DNA from 2 places in the Sulfitobacter sp. 1A12779 genome. Region 1 is predicted to be linked to the other one. Evidence: riboswitches for the same ligand, from Rfam matches in the RefSeq annotation. Region 1 holds a riboswitch; the other holds the start of a gene.
The links. Region 1 has a riboswitch for cobalamin ahead of ACGYLQ_RS14560 (DUF1636 family protein). Riboswitches for the same ligand answer to the same signal wherever they lie in the genome.
Positions count from the first base shown of each region.

Region 2: it holds a riboswitch for cobalamin, as region 1 does, so the genes downstream of both, ACGYLQ_RS01475 (CbtB-domain containing protein) here and ACGYLQ_RS14560 (DUF1636 family protein) in region 1, are expected to answer to the same signal.

Region 1 is NZ_JBIFFU010000012.1:94,517-98,840, reverse strand. Features, by position in the region: gene ACGYLQ_RS14570 (ABC transporter substrate-binding protein) at 1-715, opposite strand, end outside; gene ACGYLQ_RS14565 (ABC transporter ATP-binding protein) at 730-1,512, opposite strand; gene ACGYLQ_RS14560 (DUF1636 family protein) at 1,509-1,916, opposite strand; cobalamin riboswitch at 2,037-2,252, opposite strand; gene ACGYLQ_RS14555 (CobW family GTP-binding protein) at 2,278-3,357, opposite strand; gene urtA (urea ABC transporter substrate-binding protein) at 3,713-4,324, shown strand, end outside.
Region 2 is NZ_JBIFFU010000001.1:304,514-308,837, reverse strand. Features, by position in the region: gene ACGYLQ_RS01490 (DUF1636 family protein) at 1-366, opposite strand, end outside; gene ACGYLQ_RS01485 (hypothetical protein) at 439-951, opposite strand; gene ACGYLQ_RS01480 (CbtA family protein) at 963-1,646, opposite strand; gene ACGYLQ_RS01475 (CbtB-domain containing protein) at 1,860-2,030, opposite strand; cobalamin riboswitch at 2,064-2,281, opposite strand; gene ACGYLQ_RS01470 (PAS domain-containing protein) at 2,447-3,457, shown strand; gene pncB (nicotinate phosphoribosyltransferase) at 3,461-4,324, opposite strand, start outside.

The DNA.
Region 1 (4,324 bases):
CCCAACCGACGGTGGCCCAGCTTTTCTCAAGGTCGTTCATGATGTTCGTGCCGCCTGCGGCCTCGATCAAGGCGTTCGGCATGGCATAGGCCCCGGAGGTGAAGGGCACATCTTCGCCGCTGTCATAGACAAAGACCCGGGGGGCGGTCTCAAGCGGGGGCAGCGCTGCTAGGAATGCGTCGAGTTCGGCTTGGTAGCCTTCGATCAAGCGCTTGGCGCGATCGGAGACGTCGAAGATCGTGCCGAGATTGCGCAGATCGTTATACATATCCTCCATCGCGGATGGGGCCTTTTGACCGATATGGATGCAGCTTTCGGTGAGTTCGTAGACTTGAATGCCGAAGGGGGCGAGCGTTTCCGGCGTCACCTCGCCGCCGACCTTCATGCCGTAGTTCCAACCGGCAAAGAAGAAGTCGGCATCCGCCCCGATCAGCACCTCCCGCGAGGGGTATTTCGACGACAGTTCCGGCAGCGCCGCGACACCTGCTGTCATCTCTTGGTCCAGTTTGTTCCAGCCCGAGATGCCGGTATAGCCCACCATGCGGTCTGCAAGGCCAAGCGCGAGCATCATCTCAAGCAGGTTCACGTCATTGGCGACCGCAGCTTGGGGCGGGTGATCGAAGGTGACTTCGCGGTCACAGCTTTGCACGGTGGTCTGGGCGAAGGCCGATCCGGCGATCATCAGGGCGGCGAGGGTGGTGAGCATCAGTTTCATAAGAGTTTTCCGTTTCAATCTGGAAGGGCAAAAAAGAAACGCGCCGCGCCGCTGGGGGTGAGCCGCTCGCGCTGCGCGTCGACGCGAAATGTTTTTGAGACGAGATCATCGGTCAGAACCGTATTTGGCGGGCCGAAGCCCTGCGGATAGCCGTCTTTCAGCACCAGCACCTCGTCACAGATGCCATCGGCCATATTGAGATCATGAAGCGAGACGACGATGGTCATGTTCAAACCGCGGATCAGGGACACGATTTCAAGCTGGTGGCGTATATCGAGGTGGTTGGTCGGCTCATCCAGGACCAAGACCTGCGGCTCCTGCGCCAAGGCGCGGGCGACCATGACGCGCTGCCTTTCCCCGCCCGAAAGGGTGCCGACATCGCGGTCGGCGAGGGGGCGCAGGCTGAGCCGGTCCAAGACGCGATCGATGATCTGCTCATCTTTCCGGCTTGATGACGAAAACGCCGCGCGATGAGGCGTGCGGCCAAGGCGGACGATCTCCAAGACCGTTAGCCCAAAAGACGGCGTCTGTTCTTGCAAGACGGCGGCGATGCGCCGCGCGGCGGCACGGGCGGAGAGGGACCAGATATTCTGCCCGCCCACATGGATCGACCCCGTCTGGGGCGGTTGAAAACGGTAGAGCAGGCGCAAGAGGGTGGATTTGCCCGCGCCATTCGGCCCCAGCACGCCCAGAACGCCACCCGCTGCGACGTTAAAGGACGTAGGGTGCAGAACGGGCTGACCCGATTTTCCCGGCGCCCAGCTTACATCCTTTACCGCAAGATCGGCGGCCCTCATGAGGCGCGCAGGTGGCTGGGTTTCAGCTCGATCATCGCTGCGGGCACCCGCGCAAGGGTGGATTTGCGCAGTTTGCCGGGGCGGTCCAGCGAAGAGCACCAGCCGTCATTCAATGTGGCATAGTGCCGGGCGAAGGCCACAAGGTCATCGATGTCTTCGTCAGGGTCGATATCACCAAAGAGGTAGGTCGCCTTTGCGCTGGCGTGATAGGCCACCGTGCAGGGGCGGTCGCAGCCCGCCATACAGGCCACGCCCGCGACCTCGAAATCCTCGGGGATCGCCGCGCCGGCTGCCGCGATTGCGGCGCTCAGCCTCTGGATCAGGTCAAAGCCCGGGCGGCAATCCGTGCCTTTGTGTTTGCATGAGGTGCAAACCGTAATCCTGTGGTTTTGATGCGTATCCATGTCGCCCTCCGCGAACGCGCGGGGGATCGAGCAGCCATGTTCTACAGCAGGGGAGTTTTCCTGTCGCCATCATGTTCTCCTAACCAGACACCCCGTCTGGGTTGAGTTGCAATTGCGGCCCCTCTCGGTGCCGGTGATGGCAGGTCTCCTGACTCGCGGATCGACGCTCGCCCGAACCTTCCCAAGCCTTAAGCTCAGTGGTTTTTGTCGGGGTCACTCACCGCTCACAGTTGCGGGGGCAGTTACGGTTTCGGCGCGCGCTGCTTGCCTTACCGTATTCCCTTTTCATCCCAGACGCCGCTGCGGCGGCTGGAAACCATCGCCATAATCTGTGGCCGAAGAGCCATGCCGGGTCAAGCTGCTATCCCGCCTGTCGCCCAGGCCCATCGCGCCGGGCGCGCAGCATATCGAGGCTCCGGTTCAGTTCGGGGTTGGTCATGTCGCGGGCGATGACGACAATGCGGGACTGCTGGTCGTCCTTTGGCCAGTCGCGCAAGGGGACGGGCGGGTCGAAAAGATGCTGCACGCCGTGAAAGACGAAGGGGGTGGGGACGTCTTCCAGATGCACAATGCCTTTGACCCGCAAAAGATCGGACCCGCGCAGCCTGACCAGCGTGTCGAGCCAAAGGTCGAAAGCCTCGGCCGGGATCGGTGCGTCTAGAACGATGGAGGCCGACCCGATCCGCGCATCATGTTGGTGGGTTTGCATCATGGGGGCGGATGCCGTGGGCGCGGCGAAGCCCGAGAGGTTGTCGAGCGGATCGGACTTCTCGACGGGCGTGAGCCATTCCATAACGTTGCCCGCATCAACCGCCCGCCGCATACCGCTGAGCCCCCAGAGCGATGCAATCGGGATAAGTCCGCGTTCGGCCTTGATGATGCGCGCCGTTTGGTTGAGGTCGCGCAGCCTGCCTTCAAAGGCGGCAAGCGCTTGCTGGGTCACCAAGTCGGATTTGCTGAGCACCAGCAGGTCTGCCATCGCCACCTGCGAGACGGCTTCGAACTGCTGATCCAGCGTGTCCGGCCCATTCGCGGCATCGACGACTGTCACAACCCCGTCCACGCGGAATTTGCGGGCCAGATAGGGATCGGCCGAGAAGGTCTGGAGAATGGGGCCGGGGTCGGCCAGCCCCGTCGTCTCGATTACAACGCGGTCGAATTGCACGCGCCACGTCTGCCTGCGGCGCTTGAGGTCTTGCAGCGTCCGCGACAAATCCCCCCTGATCGAGCAACACAGGCAGCCCGATTGCATGAGAATGACCTCTTCGTCGGCGGTTTCGATCAGGTCGTGGTCAAGCCCGGCCTCGCCGAATTCGTTCACGACGACTGCGATTTTGGGGGCCTCTTCGCTTGCGACGATGTGGTTGAGCAGCGTGGTTTTCCCTGCGCCGAGGAAGCCGGTCAGCAGGGTGACGGGGATACGTTTGTCGGTGGCGGGCATGGTTTGCGGGCTCTGCTATGGATAATCTGGGTAACGTTATAACATCACAATATGTGGTGCAACCCGTAGGCCGATGCCCCGCGCGTGCCAAATCCATGCGCTCAGCGCCCAAATTTTGGCAGCTCCACCTCAAATTGCCCAATCGAAGGGCGTTGTCGCTGCGCCGCAGAAAGCGACCTTGGGTTAGGGCTTGTTGCAACGCGCCCTGAAATTGAGGCTGCAGGGGCCTCGCTATGGGGCGGCGCCAAGGGAGTTGTCCGGCAAGGGGGGCATCCGCGCGCGATAACAATAAACGCTGTGTGGAAGAGGCATCATCGCGTCTTTGCTTTTCCGCACACCAAACGGGGATACCGTCATGAAATTTTCCACCAAACGCACAGTCACGGCGACCGCTGCCCTTCTGCTCGCAGGATCAGCCGCCGCTGCGGCCTGCGACGATCCGATCAAGGTTGGCGTGCTGCACTCCCTCTCGGGGACGATGGCCATTTCTGAGACGACATTGAAAGACACGATGGAGCTTTTGATTGCGCAGCAGAACGCCGCGGGCGGCTTGCTGGGATGTGAGATCGAAGCGGTCGTCGTCGACCCGGCTTCCGACTGGCCCCTGTTCGCCGAAAAGGCGCGTGAGCTTCTCACCGTCTCGGAGGTGGATGTCATCTTTGGCTCTTGGACCTCGGTCTCGCGCAAATCCGCGCTGCCCGTTCTGGAAGAGCTGAACGGCCTGATGTTCTACCCGGTCCAGTATGAGGGCGAGGAAAGCTCGCGCAATGTGTTCTACACCGGTGCGGCCCCGAACCAGCAGGCGATTCCGGCCACCGATTATTTCCTTGAGGAATTGGGCGTCGAGAAATTTGCGCTGCTGGGCACTGACTATGTCTATCCCAGAACCACCAACAACATTCTTGAGCAATATCTGCTGGATAAGGGCATCCCCGAAGAGAACATCTTCGTCAACTATACGCCTTTC
Region 2 (4,324 bases), on a different contig from region 1:
AGGCTCCTGCGGCAGGGTCAAAGGGGGGATACGCGCAAGGCTTTGCTTGCGAAAGATGACCGGGCGTTCGCGCCATGGCACCAGCCCGTCTTGGGTGGCGGCATAGGCGGCAGCTCCGGCAAGGATGTCGGCGGCGTCTTCCTTGGTCAAGCGGCCATAGACATAGGACCATTTGCCCGGCGCAGACAGCGCCACGGCGGCCCCCTGCGAACAGGCAGAAAGACATTGCACCGGCACGATGGTCACGCCCTCGGGCGCGCCTGCGGCGTCGAGGGCGGCATGAAGCTGCGCGCCGGGGCGCGGGGCTTCTTCCTCCAGCACCTCACCGGCGCGGCAGGTCATGCAGACATGTAGGGTTGCGCTCATTGATCTTGTCCCATCGGGTTATGCGTGCCGGGTATGCGCTCCGGCCCGCCATGAAAAGGGGAGGCGGCGCGATTATTCAACCGTCAGCACCTCACGGGCCGTAATCGGCGCACCGTTCACCGCCAAGGGGCGGTGGTCATTGGCGTTGAGGGTGACCTCCACCGTGACTTCCCCCTTGGGCAGATCGGCCAGATGCAGCCATGGGCCATAAAGCCGCCCGATCTTGGCACCGTTGACATAGACATGGGCATGGCCCTCGCCCGGTTGATTTTCGCCGCTGGCGTTCTGCGGGGCAAAGGCGAAGCCTTCGGTCTCAACAAAAAGGTTATGGCCCGACATCGGGTCGGGGGTGACGCGGATGGCAAGGCTGGGAGCCTCTTCGGCGGCCAGCGCGATGGGCTGGCCGTGCATGCGCGCGTGATCCGCACCACCGTGATCCATGGCCACATGCCCGCCGCCGCCATGGGCGGCAGGGTCGCCGTGGTCATGGCCGTCGAAGGTCACGCCGTTGCTTGCGGCGATGGCAAAACCAATGCCACCGCCAAAGACCAATCCAATGGCAAATAGCGCCAGTGATCTATCCATTTCGACCTCCCTCAGGCGCTCTGAGCGCCTTCACGTTGCCAAAAGAACCCGGCGAAACTGCCCAGCAACACCCATGCGGCCAAGCCGATGCCAAGCGCACGGGCGGCGAAAAGCGCGCCGATCTCGGTCGGCACCGGGCCGCTGAAGCTCTCGGGCTCGGGCGCGCCGATGACATGGGGGGCCATCAGCAGAACCGCCGCCCCGATCCATGCGCCCCAACCCTTGCCAAAGGCCAGCAGCCAAAGCGCCACCAGCGCCGCCCCGGCGGTGGCGAACCACCAGATCTGCCGCGCGGTGATGTCTGCGGCGGCAACGCCGGGCACTTCGGGCGCAAGGCTGAACCCCGGCGCGAGGTGGAAGGCCACGAACCCGGCGACACCCCAAAGGATGCCCCAACGGCCATCGATCACCGCGCCGCGCTCTTCGCCAAGGCTCATCGCGGCCAGAAGGATCAGCGCATAGGCGGTATAGGTCAACATGGTGAAAATCAGGCTCAGCCCATCGCGGGCGGCATCGAAACCGGGCAAATCGGGGTGCGCGCTGACGGGGTCGGCCCCGAAATGCACCAGCGCGCCGGTCTCATAAAGCTCGGCATGAAGCAGCACGGGCTGCACGAAATAGAGTTGCAGCAAGCCGGTCAGCAGGCCGGCAGAGGCCCCGGCAAACAGGGCGGAAGTCAGAAAACGTGAAAACATCGCAATGATCCTTGGGTGCGAAATGACACCCGGCGCCGCGCCAAGTGCGGGCCGAGCCATCAGCCAGCCTCAAGATGCGCCAAAGACCTGCCCACACGGTCAAGGGCGGAGGCAGGCAAAACGGCAAGAGGCGGGCATGGAAAGAAAACCAGAATCACAGACAGCCGGACTGCGGCATGGCAGCCCGGACCCCTGTGATACCGAACGCGGCGCTTAGTGGCAGGGAAAGCCTGTCGCGTGGCGCACGTCATGGGCGGCATCATGCAGTGCTGCGGCCTGCACATGGCCGGTCAGCGCCATCAGAGCCACACCCAATAAGGCAGCAAACAGCGCCGGTACGAGTTTGCTGCGCGTGGCACCGGCGGTCTTAATCATCGTCGTCATCTTCAATCTCCTTACCGTCACACCCGACGGCATCTAGCGTTTCATTTGCCTGGCAGGTCTCCTGGCTCGCGGGTCGTGGCCTTTGCCCGCCTTCCCCGTCCGAAAGGACAAGTGGCACGAGGGGCATTGGCTTACCGCTTACAGTCGCGGGGGCGGCTTCGGCTTCAGGGTCGGGCGACCCCTTACTGAATTCCCTTTTCGGTCCCACACTCAAAGGCGCTTTTCGGGACACCAAGCGCCCTCAATTACGCATTTTCGGCCCTTCCTGACAAGCCGCATTTATCGAACCTCGCGGAACCGTATGGCGCATACAGCATTTAGTAGATAAATCTGGCCCAACCCCCAGTATGCGGGTTGACCCAAAAGCCACGTGCAGGGCACATTGACGGCCAGTTTCGATCGAAGGGCAGGAATTCATGAACGACAACACGGTCTCCGACGCTCGGCAGACCCTGACCGAAGACGTTCTAGGCAAGGTCGTGCGCTATGCCCGCCTGCCGCTGTGCATCACCGACCCGACCCTGCCGGACAATCCCATCGTCTATGTGAATGACGCTTTTACCGATCTCACCGGCTATGGCTTGGATGAGATCGTGGGCCAGAACTGCCGTTTCCTGCAAGGTCCGGAAACCACGCGCGAAAGCGTCGATGCGGTGCGCGAAATCCTACTGGCGCGCCGGGTCGATACGGTTGAGATCGTGAACTACCGCAAGGATGGCAGCCGCTTCCTGAACGCCCTACAACTGGGGCCGATCAATGACGATGATGGCAATCTGGTCTACTTCTTCGGCTCGCAACTCGACGTTTCCGAACGCCGCCGGGTGGAGCGGGAGCACCGGCAATTGGCCGATGACGAATTGCTGCACCGGCTGCGCAATATCGTCAACGTCATGACCGCCATGGTCCGCCTGACCGCTCGCGAGGAGCCGACCCCGGCGGCCTTTGCCGACAAGGTGATCGAGCGGCTGGCCGCCTTGGGCGCGGCGCATTTCGACACGATTGGCCGTAGCGACCAGCATGAGGTGGATTTCGAGACGCTGATGGGGCCGATCATGCGGGCCTATACCTCGGCCACCGAGGATCAGATCAACCTCACCGGGGCGAATCCGCTGATCTCGCACCGCCTCGTTTCGCCCCTGACGCTGGCCTTGCACGAACTGGCGACGAATGCGGTGAAACACGGCTCGCTCAGTTCCGATACCGGGCGGGTAATGCTCGATATCACCATCCTTCAGGAGCCTGCCCGCCTGCGGTTTGTCTGGCGCGAAACAGGCGGGCCGAAGGTTATCAAATCTCCGCGCAACAGCGGCTCGCGGATCATCCAGTCCTTGACACGCGCGGTCGGCGGCACCCTGCACTACGATTGGCAGCCCGAAGGGTTGATTGCCACGGCGGAGTTCCCCGTGGCTGCCCTTGGCGAAGGCTGACCGTCAGACGATCACCTGCTGCGCGGCCTGCTCTCCGACCCCGAAAACACGCTTGTAACGCGCGATTTCATCCGCCGGACCCATCGCCTTGTTCGGGTTGTCTGAGAGTTTGACCGTGGGCCGCCCATTGGCGCTGACCGCTTTGCAGACCAAACTAAAGGGCGCCAGCGCATCATTCGGCACCAGCCCGCGGAAGTCATTGGTCAGCAACGTCCCCCAACCGAAAGAAACCTTGGCCTTGCCCGCAAACTGCGCGTGCAACTCCTTGATCTTGTCCACATCCAGCCCATCGCTGAAGATCACCCGCTTGGTCGTCGGGTCCTCGCCACGGGCGTGCCACCAGTCGATGGCCGTCTGCGCCGCCGTGGCCGGATCGCCGCTGTCGACGCGGATGCCGGTCCAGCCCGCCAGCCAATCCGGCGCATGATCGAGAAAACCCTTAGTGCCGTAGGTATCGGGCAGGATGATCCGCAGATTGCCCTCATGCTCATCATGCCAATCCGACAGCACGTCATAGGGCGCACGGGCAAGGGCGGCGTCATCCTCGGCCAAAGCGGCATAGACCATGGGCAATTCATGGGCATTGGTGCCAATCGCCTCAAGCTCGCGCATCATGGCGATGCGACAGTTGGAGGTGCCGGTAAAGGCATCGCCCAGCCCCTCATGCATCGCCTGCACGCACCAATCCTGCCAGAGGTAGGAATGCCGCCGCCGGGTGCCGAAATCCGCGATCGAAAGATTGTCGACCTCGCGCAGCGCTTCGATCTTTTCCCAAACGCGGGTCATGGCGCGGGCGTAAAGCACCTGAAGCTCGAACTTACCCATCGGGTCGAGCGCGGCGCGGCTGCGCAGCTCCATCAGCACCGC